Regions from separate parts of the Streptomyces sp. NPDC048751 genome, predicted to be linked through region 1. Evidence: riboswitches for the same ligand, from Rfam matches in the RefSeq annotation. Region 1 holds a riboswitch; the other holds the start of a gene.

Region 1 (4,692 bases):
GAACTGACCCCGAAGCGGGTGGCCGAGGTGGCCGAGGAGGCCGGGATCACCTTCTGCTTCGCCATCAAGTTCCACCCGGCGCTGCGTCATGTGGCCGCCGCCCGTGGACAGTTGGGCATCCGGACGACCTTCAACGCCCTCGGTCCGCTCACCAACCCCGCGAAGGTGAAGGCCCAGGCGGTGGGCGTCGCCGACCCGCGTCTGGCCCCGCTCATCGCCGGCGTCCTCGCCGAGCGCGGCAACTCCTCCCTCGTCTTCCGGGGTGACGACGGCTTCGACGAGCTGACCACGACCGCCACCTCCCGGGTGTGGGTCGTGCGCGACGGCAAGGTGACCGAGGAGACCTTCGACCCGCGCGACGTCGGCATCGAGCTCGTGCCGGTGGAGGCGCTGCGCGGCGCCGACCCGTCGTACAACGCGGAGGTCGCCAGACGGCTGCTGGAGGGCGAGAGGGGCCCGGTCCGCGACGCCGTCCTGCTGAACTCGGCGGCGGCGCTCGTGGCGCTCGACCCGGGCCCCGGAACGCTGGCCGAGCAGATCGGCGCCGGCATGGCCAAGGCCGCCGAGTCGATCGACTCGGGAGCGGCGAAGCGTTCGCTCGAGCGCTGGGTGGCCGCGAGCAACGCCTAGGGCCTGTCCGGCGGATCAGGTCGCTGGAAACCGACGTGCGGTCCCGCGATCCGGACACGGGTTGCGGGACCGCGATCACTTCACGTACGTTCCTGTCCAGGTCATGAGTGACAGTCATGAGGCCCCGGCCGACTGTCCGGCAACCCTCCGTCCGTGGCGGGGTGCCCCGGGTGAGGACCAGGCCGTAGGCAGTGAGGTCTACGGCAAGCGCGGATCCCTCATACACCAGGGATCCTGGTCATCGAGGGAGCCTTCCGTGAGCAAGCGAATGCGCTAGGGCGTCGAGCCCCGCCTCCGCACACCCGTCTTCACTCTCCTCCTTCCTCTCACGGGAGTTCCGTCATGTCTGTCCTCAGTGCTGCCTCCACCGCTGTCTCCACCCAGCCCCTTTGTGCCCCGCTGCCCGTTCTGGGCCGGGATGTCACCGTCCCGCTCGTCACGGGCGGCGAAGTCACCTACGCAGCGCTCGACTACGCCGCCAGCGCCCCCGCCCTCCAGCGGGTCTGGGACGACGTGGCGGCCTACGCCCCGTACTACGGCAGCGTCCACCGGGGTGCCGGCTACCTCTCCCAGCTGTCGACGGACCTCTTCGAGAACGCCCGCAGGACGGTCGCCGAGTTCCTCGACTGCCGAGCCGACGACCAGCTGATCTTCACCCGCTCGACGACGGACTCCCTCAACCTGCTGGCTCAGGCCCTCCCCGCCGACTGCCAGGTCTTCGTCTTCGAGACCGAGCACCACGCCTCGCTGCTGCCCTGGCAGCACGCCCGGGTCACCTACCTCGACGCCCCGCGCACCCCGCGGCAGGCGGTGGCGACCCTGGAGCGCGCCCTCGCCGACCGTGCCCCCCACGGCCCGGCCCTCGTCTGTGTCACCGGCGCCTCCAACGTCACCGGCGAGCTGTGGCCCGTACAGGAGCTGGCCGCCGCCGCCCACGCGCACGGCGCCCGTATCGTCCTGGACGCCGCCCAGCTGGCCCCCCACCACCCGGTGTCACTGAAGGACCTCGACGTCGACTGGGTCGCGTTCTCCGGCCACAAGCTGTACGCCCCGTTCGGCTCCGGCGTCCTCGCCGGCCGCGCCGACTGGCTGCGCGAGGCCGACCCCTACCTCGCGGGCGGCGGCGCCAGCCGCAAGGTGACCCGGCGCGAGGACGGGGGAGTGGACGTCGAGTGGCACGACAGCGCCGCACGGCACGAGGCGGGATCACCCAACGTCATCGGCGCCTACTCCATCGCCTCGGCCTGCAAGGCGCTGACCGAGGCCGGCTTCGACACCCTGGTCGCCCGCGAGCAGTACCTGATCGAGAAGGTCCGCACGGGCCTCGCCGAGGTCCCCGAGGTCCGGATCCTGTCCCTCTTCGGCGACGACGCCCCCCGCGTCGGCGTGATCTCCTTCGTCGTCGACGGCTGGAACAGCTCCCACTTCGCCGCCGCCCTCTCCGCCGAGTACGGCATCGGCGTCCGCGACGGCCTCTTCTGCGCCCACCCCCTCGTCCGCACCCTCCTGGGCAGCGACCCCCAGACCCAGGGCGAGTGCGGCGCCCCCGAGGCGGCCCCCGGCGAGAAGTCCCTCAACGCCATCCGCGTCAGCTTCGGCGCGGGAACCCCGGACGAACACGTGGACCGCTTCGTGAGCGCGGTCCGGGAACTGGTGAGCAACGGTGCCAAGTGGCAGTACCGCACGGAGGAGGGCCGCTGCGTCCCGGCGGTGTGACGGGCGTTCGCCAGTTGGCGGTGTTCAGGGGGTCAGGAGTCCAGCCCGATGGCGAAAGCCGCCTCAAGATCATGCTGCGAGTACGTCCGAAACGCCACATGCGTGTCCGTGGCCTCCACCCCGGGAATCTTGCTGATCCGCCCGGGAATGACATCCGCCAGATCCTCATGCGCCCGCACCCGGACCATGGCGATCAAGTCATACGTGCCGGTGACGGAGAAGACCTCGCTGACGGACTCCAGCGCGGCGATCGACTCCGCGATCTCCGGAATCCGGTCCACGCTGGTCTTGATGAGCACGATCGCGGTGATCACGGCTGGTTCTCTCCCTCGGGGGCCGGAGCTGGGGCGGCCCTCACTCTAGTCGTCGACCTGAAGGACGCCCACGCGTAGAGGAAGCCCAGCCCGAAGCCCACCAGGTGCGCCAGGTACGCCACCCCGGGCCCCTGACCGGCCCGCGCCGCCGCCAGCCACTGCACGGCCACCCAGAACGGCAGCACGACCCACGCGGGGAGGCGCAGGGGCAGGAAGAACAGGAACGGCAGGAGACTGGTCACCCGCGCCCGGGGAAAGAGGTACAGGAACGCACCGAGGACGGCGGAGATCGCCCCGGACGCGCCCACCAGCGACTGCTCGGAGCCGGGGTTGGCGACCGCGTACCCCAGCAGGGCGAGGGAGCCGCAGCCGACGTAGAACAGGGTGAAGTGGACGCGGCCCATCCGTTCCTCGGTCATCGCGCCGAAGACGTAGAGGAAGAGCATGTTGCCCAGCAGGTGCACCCAGCTGCCGTGGACGAAGAGGGCCGTGGCGGGGGTCAGGGCCGCTCGGGGGGAACCCTCGAACAGTTCTGCGGGGATCACACCCCAGCGCCGGAAATAGGCCCGCTGCGCCAGGAGCAGCTCCTCGCCGGAGCCGTACGCCGGGTTGAGCCCCGAGGCCGGGCCGACCAGGAAGACCGCGCAGCACACGACGATCAGCGCGTACGTCACCGGCGTGGATGTCCGACGAACCGCCCTGATCGCCTTGGTCGTGCTGCCGAGCGTGACGCTCCTGTTGCTGATCATGACCACAGAGCATGACGTAACGGACGCGCGGGCACAGACCGCCTCGCCGCCGTGGACGCCCGAGCGGCGAGTACCCGCCAGGCCGTAGGGTTACGAGCCACACGGACCGGGGAGCCTTGGGCGCGACCCGACACCGCGAGAACGACGACACTAGAACGACGACACTAGAAGGAAGCGGACAAGTCACGATGACGGTTCCCCTGCCGACCGCCACCACGCGGTGGCGCTGCACCCTCTGCGGCAACCTCACCCGGTTCGACGTGACGCGCTCGTCGAAGGTCGTCGAGTACGTCCACCTCGACCTCGCGGGCGAGCCGAAGGTCGAGGAGCGCGAGGTGGTCAGTGAGACCATCGAGTCGGTGCGGTGCCGCTGGTGCAACGCCGTGGACCAGGTGGAACTCGTGGACAGGCCGGGCGCCGGCTCCTGACTGGGAGCGGCCCCGCACAGGCATTGGGGTGTGACGGATGGCGGAGACCACGGGCGGGGGGCCGGGCGACGGCGCCGCCGAGGTGCTCGACCGTCCGCTGCCCGACGGCGTACGGCGCAGGGTCGTACAGATCGTCTCGGACGGCTTCGGCGGCCTGACCGTCGCCGAACTGCCCGCGCAGCTGCGGCAGTACGCCCGCTTCGCACCCAACCGGCGGGCCAAGTTCGCGGGCAACGCGATGGCGGCCGCGCTGGAGACCGACCCGCTGTTCCGACAGCGCATCGGGGAGAAGCTCAGAGAGGCCCAGCCGGAGCTCGCCGGCGCTCTGGACTCCGGCTCGCCGCCCCCGGCCGCGGACCCGCTCGACGTGGCGGCCGCGGCCTACGTACTGCGGCCCCCGGGCTGGGTGAAGCTGGTCGCCGCGGCCGGTGAGGAGGCCCTGCGGGCGGACGCCGAGCGCGCCGACGAGGAGAGCCGGGCCGAGCTGGAGCGGCTGCGCGAGCAGCTCGCGCACGCCCGTGAGCAGACCCGCGCGGAGACCGAGGGGCTGCGCGTCGAGCTGGAGGCGGCGAAGAAGGAAGCGGAATCGCTTCACCGCAAGCTGCGCGCGGCCCTCAGTGACGTCAAGCGCGGCGAGGCGGCCCTGCGCAAGGCCCACGGCGAGATCGAGGCCGTCCGTGCGGACGGGCACGCCCAGGTGTCCGCCGCCGAGAGCGAGAGCAGGCGGCTCAAGGCGCGGCTCGGGGAGGCGGAGGCCGCCCTGGAGGCCACCCGCAGAGCGGCGCGTGAGGGGCGCAGCGTCGAGGACATGCGCGTACGGCTGTTGCTCGACACCGTGCTGGACGCGGCCCAGGG
Region 2 (4,692 bases), on a different contig from region 1:
CGGTGCGGGCCAAGGCCACCGAGAACCTCGCCTTCTACGAACAGATCCCTTCCTACGCCCGGGTCATCGAACTCTCCGGCGCACGGCGGGCCGCCGACCTGGCCGTCATCGGCGACGAGAAGACCGTCGAGGCCGAGGTACGCCGCTACCGTGACGCCGGCGCCACCGAGGTCGTGTTCTCAGCCACCGAGATCGCGGGAGAAGCCGATCGTCGACGGACCTGGCGACTCCTCGGCGAACTGGCCCGCTGAGTACACCCGTCGGCTCGACAACCCCCTTGCACCCCTGCGTCCCCTGCCGAAGGCACCCACGGAACAAAGGAGATTCCCCATGACCACCGAGGCCGCCACCACGGACCTGCACGCCTTCACCGAGACCTGGCTGGAGTGGTACCGCGCCCAGGAGACCCGGCTCGCCGCCCCGCACGGGTTCCTGGCGATCACCGGCCTGCACTGGCTCGACGACCGGCCACAGCGCTTCCCGGACGCGCCCGGCGCGTGGCGCACCGGCCCCGAAGGCGTCGTCGTAGACCTCGATGACGGCGAGGAACTGGTCGTCGACGAGACGCCGGTGCACGGTGAACACCGCTTCGGCGTGCTTCCCGAGCGCGGCGGCGTCGACGCCGTGTGGGGAGACGCGGTCATCGAGGTCGCCAAGCGCGGCGGCCACGACATCGTGCGTCCCCGGCACCCGGACGCCCCGCTGCGCACGGCCTTCACCGGAACGCCCGCCTACGCCCCCGACCCGCGCTGGGCCGTGACGGGCCGCTACATCCCCTTCGACACGCCGCGGCCGACCACCGTGGGCGCCGCGGTCGAGGGCCTTGAGCATGTGTACGACGCTCCCGGCAGGGTCGAGTTCGAGCTGGACGGACGCCTGCTGTCGCTGACCGCGTTTCCCGGCCCTGGTGCGGGCCGACTGATGGTGCTGTTCACCGACGCGACCTCCGGAGTCACCACCTACGCCGCCAACCGGGCCCTGTCCCTCGAACCGCCCGCCGCCGACGGCACGGTCGTCGTGGACTTCAACCGCGCCGCGAACCTTCCGTGCGCCTACACGGACCTGGCCACCTGCCCGCTGCCCCCGGCCGAGAACCGGCTGCCGGTGGCCATCGAGGCCGGTCAGAAGATCCCCCGCGAGCGAAGCGGCTCCTGAACCGGACACACTCTCGCCCCGGACTCCCCTGACGAGGCGTCCTTTTGCGCCATTGACGTACGCCAAGTCTGGTCCGTACGATCACGAACGGCATTGAGTGTCAGCGTCAAGCCCTGGCTCGCTGACCGGCAACCCTCCCGCGCGGCGGGGTGCTCCAGGTGAAAGCCCGGCGGGATCACTGACGATCTCTGCAAGCGCGTGGCCCCGTGACCGGGGCCGAAAATGTGGAGGACCGATATGCGGCACGGTGGTGACCTCAGCGCCCGCTTCGCCGGCGCCACCGTGTTCTCCCGGCTCTCGCGTCGGCGCCACATCGACCTCAAGCGCTCGACCAGTTGTCTCTGTCAGGCCTGACGGGCCTTCCCACCGCTGGTCGCAGTACGGCACCTGCCATCGCCGCACCCGCCTGCGCCTGATCTCCGTCTGTCTTTGATCCCGCGTTTCGCCCTGATCCCCGTCTGCACAGCGCTCCCCGGCACCCGCGTCGCGCCGGCCGGGGCCGCACGCCCACGCACGGCCGTGCCTCGTACGGCATCCGTGCCTGGTGACACGAGTAGGAGAAGCCCTCCGTGACTGCACTTCCCGATGTCAGAACCTCCCGGTGGGCGGCACTGACCGCCCTTGTGACCGCCAGTGTTCTGCTGACCGCCTGCGGCTCCGGCGGCGGCGATTCCGGCAGCGGCTCCGGGCAGCCCGAGTCCGGCGGCACCCTGACCTTCGCGGTGGGTTCGGACGCCGGCTGCGTGGATCCGCAGCAGGTCGCCAGCAACGAGACCATCTACTCGGTGCGCCAGATCGTGGACTCCCTGACGGACCAGGACCCGAAGACCGGCAAGATCGTGCCGTGGCTGGCGAAGAGCTGGGACATCAGCTCCGACGCCACGACGTTCACCTTCCATCTGAGGTCGGGCGTTACCTTCAGCGACGGCTCGAAGCTGAGCGCGCAGGTGGTCAAGGACAACTTCGACGCGGTGCCGAAACTCGGCGCCCTGGGGACGCTCGCCGAGGGCTATCTGAGCGGCGTCAAGAGCACCACGGTAGTCGACCCGCTCACCATCAAGGTGACCTTCAGCCAGCCCAACACCCAGTTCCTGCAGGCCACTTCGACCCACTCGCTGGGGATCGAGTCGTCGGCGAGCGTGAAGAAGACCCCGCAGCAGAAGTGCAGCGACGGGGTGATCGGGTCCGGGCCCTTCGTGCTGAAGCACTACGTGCAGAACCAGTCGATCACCCTGGCCAAGCGCACCGGATACGCCTGGGGTTCCTCACGGTGGAGCAAGAAGGGCGAGGCGTACCTGGACAAGCTGGTGTTCAAGGTCGTACCGGAGGCGGGCGTACGGGCCGGAAGTCTCCAGTCCAGCCAGGTAGACGCCATCAGCAGCGTCGGGAAGGCCAACGAGGCGGCGCTCAAGGGCGGCCAGGTCAACCTCCAGCGACGGGCCAACCCCGGCGTCGTGTTCGGTCTCGGCCTCAACAATTCGCGGCCGGCCCTGAAGGACGCGAGGGTGCGCCAGGCGATCCTGTTCGCCGTCGACCGGCAGCAGATCGCCGACACCGTCTTCCCCACCGGCACCCAGCCGGCGACCAGCGTCCTCGCGCACACCACGCCCGACTACGCCGACCTCGCCTCCGGCCTGACCTTCGATGCGGCCAAGGCCAAGTCCCTGCTGGATTCGGCCGGCTGGAAGACCGGCAGCGACGGCGTCCGCACCAAGGGCGGCAAGAAGCTGAGTCTGACCGTCAAGTGGTTCCCCAACGCCTCCACCAACCAGCCCGCCCTGGAGCTGATCCAGCAGCAGCTCAAGGCCGTCGGTGTCGACGTGGTCCTCAAGCAGCTCCAGGTCACGCAGTTCGCCCCAACCCTCCAGTCGGGTGACTTCGACGCGGTGTGGGGGAACGTGACCCGCGCCGACCCGGACATCCTGCGCAGCTCCTTCTCCACCAAGCTGGCCAACTTCTACCACCTGCCCGCGAGTTCCCTCGACACCGCGCTGTCCGAGCAGGCCGCGACCGTTGACGCAGCCAAGCGCAGGCAACTGGTCACCCAGGCACAGCAGTCGCTCGTGCAGAACGCCTACTACGTGCCGGTCGTGGAGCTCCAGACCCAGCTGGGCGTGTCGAAGAAGGTGCACGACCTGAACTTCGACGCCTCCAGCCGGCTCCAGCTGCACGACACCTGGATCGGGTAGCACATGCGCCGCTATGTGATCAAACGGCTCGCTCAGGCGGTCGGGGTGCTGTGGGCGGCCTACACGGTCTCGTTCCTGGTACTGGACTATCTGCCGGGCGACCCGGTCACGGCGATGGCCAGCGCCGGAATGGACTCGGGGCAGGTCGATCCGAAGCAGATCGCCGCCCTGCGGCACGAGTACGGCTTCGACAAGCCGGTGCTGGTGCAGTACGCCGAGTACCTCGGCCGGGCGGTGCGCGGGGACTTCGGCGACTCGGTGTCCACCGGCCGCCCGGTCACCTCGACGCTGGCCGACGCGTTGCCGCAGACACTGCAGTTGACCGGCGCGGCGCTGCTGCTCGCGGTGGTCCTCGGCGGCGGTCTGGCGGTACTGGCGACCTACACCGCCCAGCGCTGGCTACGGCAGCTGCTGCTGTCGCTGCCGCCGCTGGGGGTGTCCGTCCCGACGTTCTGGGTGGGGCTGCTGCTCGTCGAGACGTTCTCCTTCCGGCTGCACTGGTTCCCCGCGTTCGGCAACGACGGCCTGAGGGGGCTGGTGCTGCCGGCGCTGACTCTGGCAGTGCCGACGGGCGCGCAGATCGCGCAGGTGCTCGCCAAGAGCCTGCTCACCGCGCTGGACCAGGCGTATGTGGAAACCGCGCGGGCCAAGGGCGCCGGCCGGTGGCGGGTCCATGTGCGGCACGCGCTGCGCAACGCGTCCCTGCCGGCACTGACGGTCGTCGGCCTGCTGGTGGGGCAGCTGATCGCCGGTTCGGTGGTCGTCGAGACGGTGTTCTCCCGCGACGGCCTCGGCCGGGTGACCGCGGCGGCGGTCACGGCCCAGGACATCCCGCTGGTCCAGGGGGTGGTGGTGTTCGGGGCGCTGATCTTCGTGACGACGAACCTGGTCATCGACCTGGTCTATCCACTCCTCGACCCGCGGATCGTGGTGGCCTCGGGCAGAAGGGCGGCCCTCGCATGAGCCAGAGCCTTGTCGACGAACCCGCCGAAGCGGCACTGGGACTGGCCCGCCCGGTCGAGGCGGGGCCGGAGCCTGAGCCCGGGCGCCGCGTGGGCGTACGGCGGCTGCTGCGGTTCGTGGTGCGCCGCCCGGGGTTGCTGCTGTCGGTGGTCGTCCTCGTGCTGGTGGTGCTGGCCTCGTTCTGGCCCGGCCTGTTCACCTCGCAGGACCCGCTGAAGGGCGTTCCGTCGCAGAACTTCCGCGGTCCGAGCGGCAGTCACTGGTTCGGCACCGACGAGCTGGGCCGCGATGTGTTCTCGCGGGTCGTCCACGGCGCCCAACTGTCCCTGAAGGCAACGCTGATCGCGGTGCTGGTCGCGTTCGTGGTCGGCGGGCTGCTGGGGGT

Evidence for each region. Region 1 has a riboswitch for S-adenosylmethionine ahead of ACGFNV_RS21845 (aminotransferase class V-fold PLP-dependent enzyme). Riboswitches for the same ligand answer to the same signal wherever they lie in the genome.
Region 2: it holds a riboswitch for S-adenosylmethionine, as region 1 does, so the genes downstream of both, ACGFNV_RS36800 (putative leader peptide) here and ACGFNV_RS21845 (aminotransferase class V-fold PLP-dependent enzyme) in region 1, are expected to answer to the same signal.

Annotation. Positions count from the first base shown of each region.
Region 1 covers NZ_JBICUX010000006.1:447,748-452,439, reverse strand. The annotation lists gene trpD (anthranilate phosphoribosyltransferase) at 1-630, shown strand, start outside; SAM riboswitch class IV at 730-846, shown strand; gene ACGFNV_RS21845 (aminotransferase class V-fold PLP-dependent enzyme) at 973-2,346, shown strand; gene ACGFNV_RS21840 (Lrp/AsnC family transcriptional regulator) at 2,379-2,660, opposite strand; gene ACGFNV_RS21835 (rhomboid family intramembrane serine protease) at 2,657-3,409, opposite strand; gene ACGFNV_RS21830 (hypothetical protein) at 3,598-3,837, shown strand; gene ACGFNV_RS21825 (NYN domain-containing protein) at 3,875-4,692, shown strand, end outside.
Region 2 covers NZ_JBICUX010000015.1:50,949-55,640, reverse strand. The annotation lists gene ACGFNV_RS36810 (LLM class F420-dependent oxidoreductase) at 1-251, shown strand, start outside; gene ACGFNV_RS36805 (DUF1684 domain-containing protein) at 331-1,155, shown strand; SAM riboswitch class IV at 1,245-1,358, shown strand; gene ACGFNV_RS36800 (putative leader peptide) at 1,378-1,509, shown strand; gene ACGFNV_RS36795 (ABC transporter substrate-binding protein) at 1,725-3,344, shown strand; gene ACGFNV_RS36790 (ABC transporter permease) at 3,348-4,307, shown strand; gene ACGFNV_RS36785 (ABC transporter permease) at 4,304-4,692, shown strand, end outside.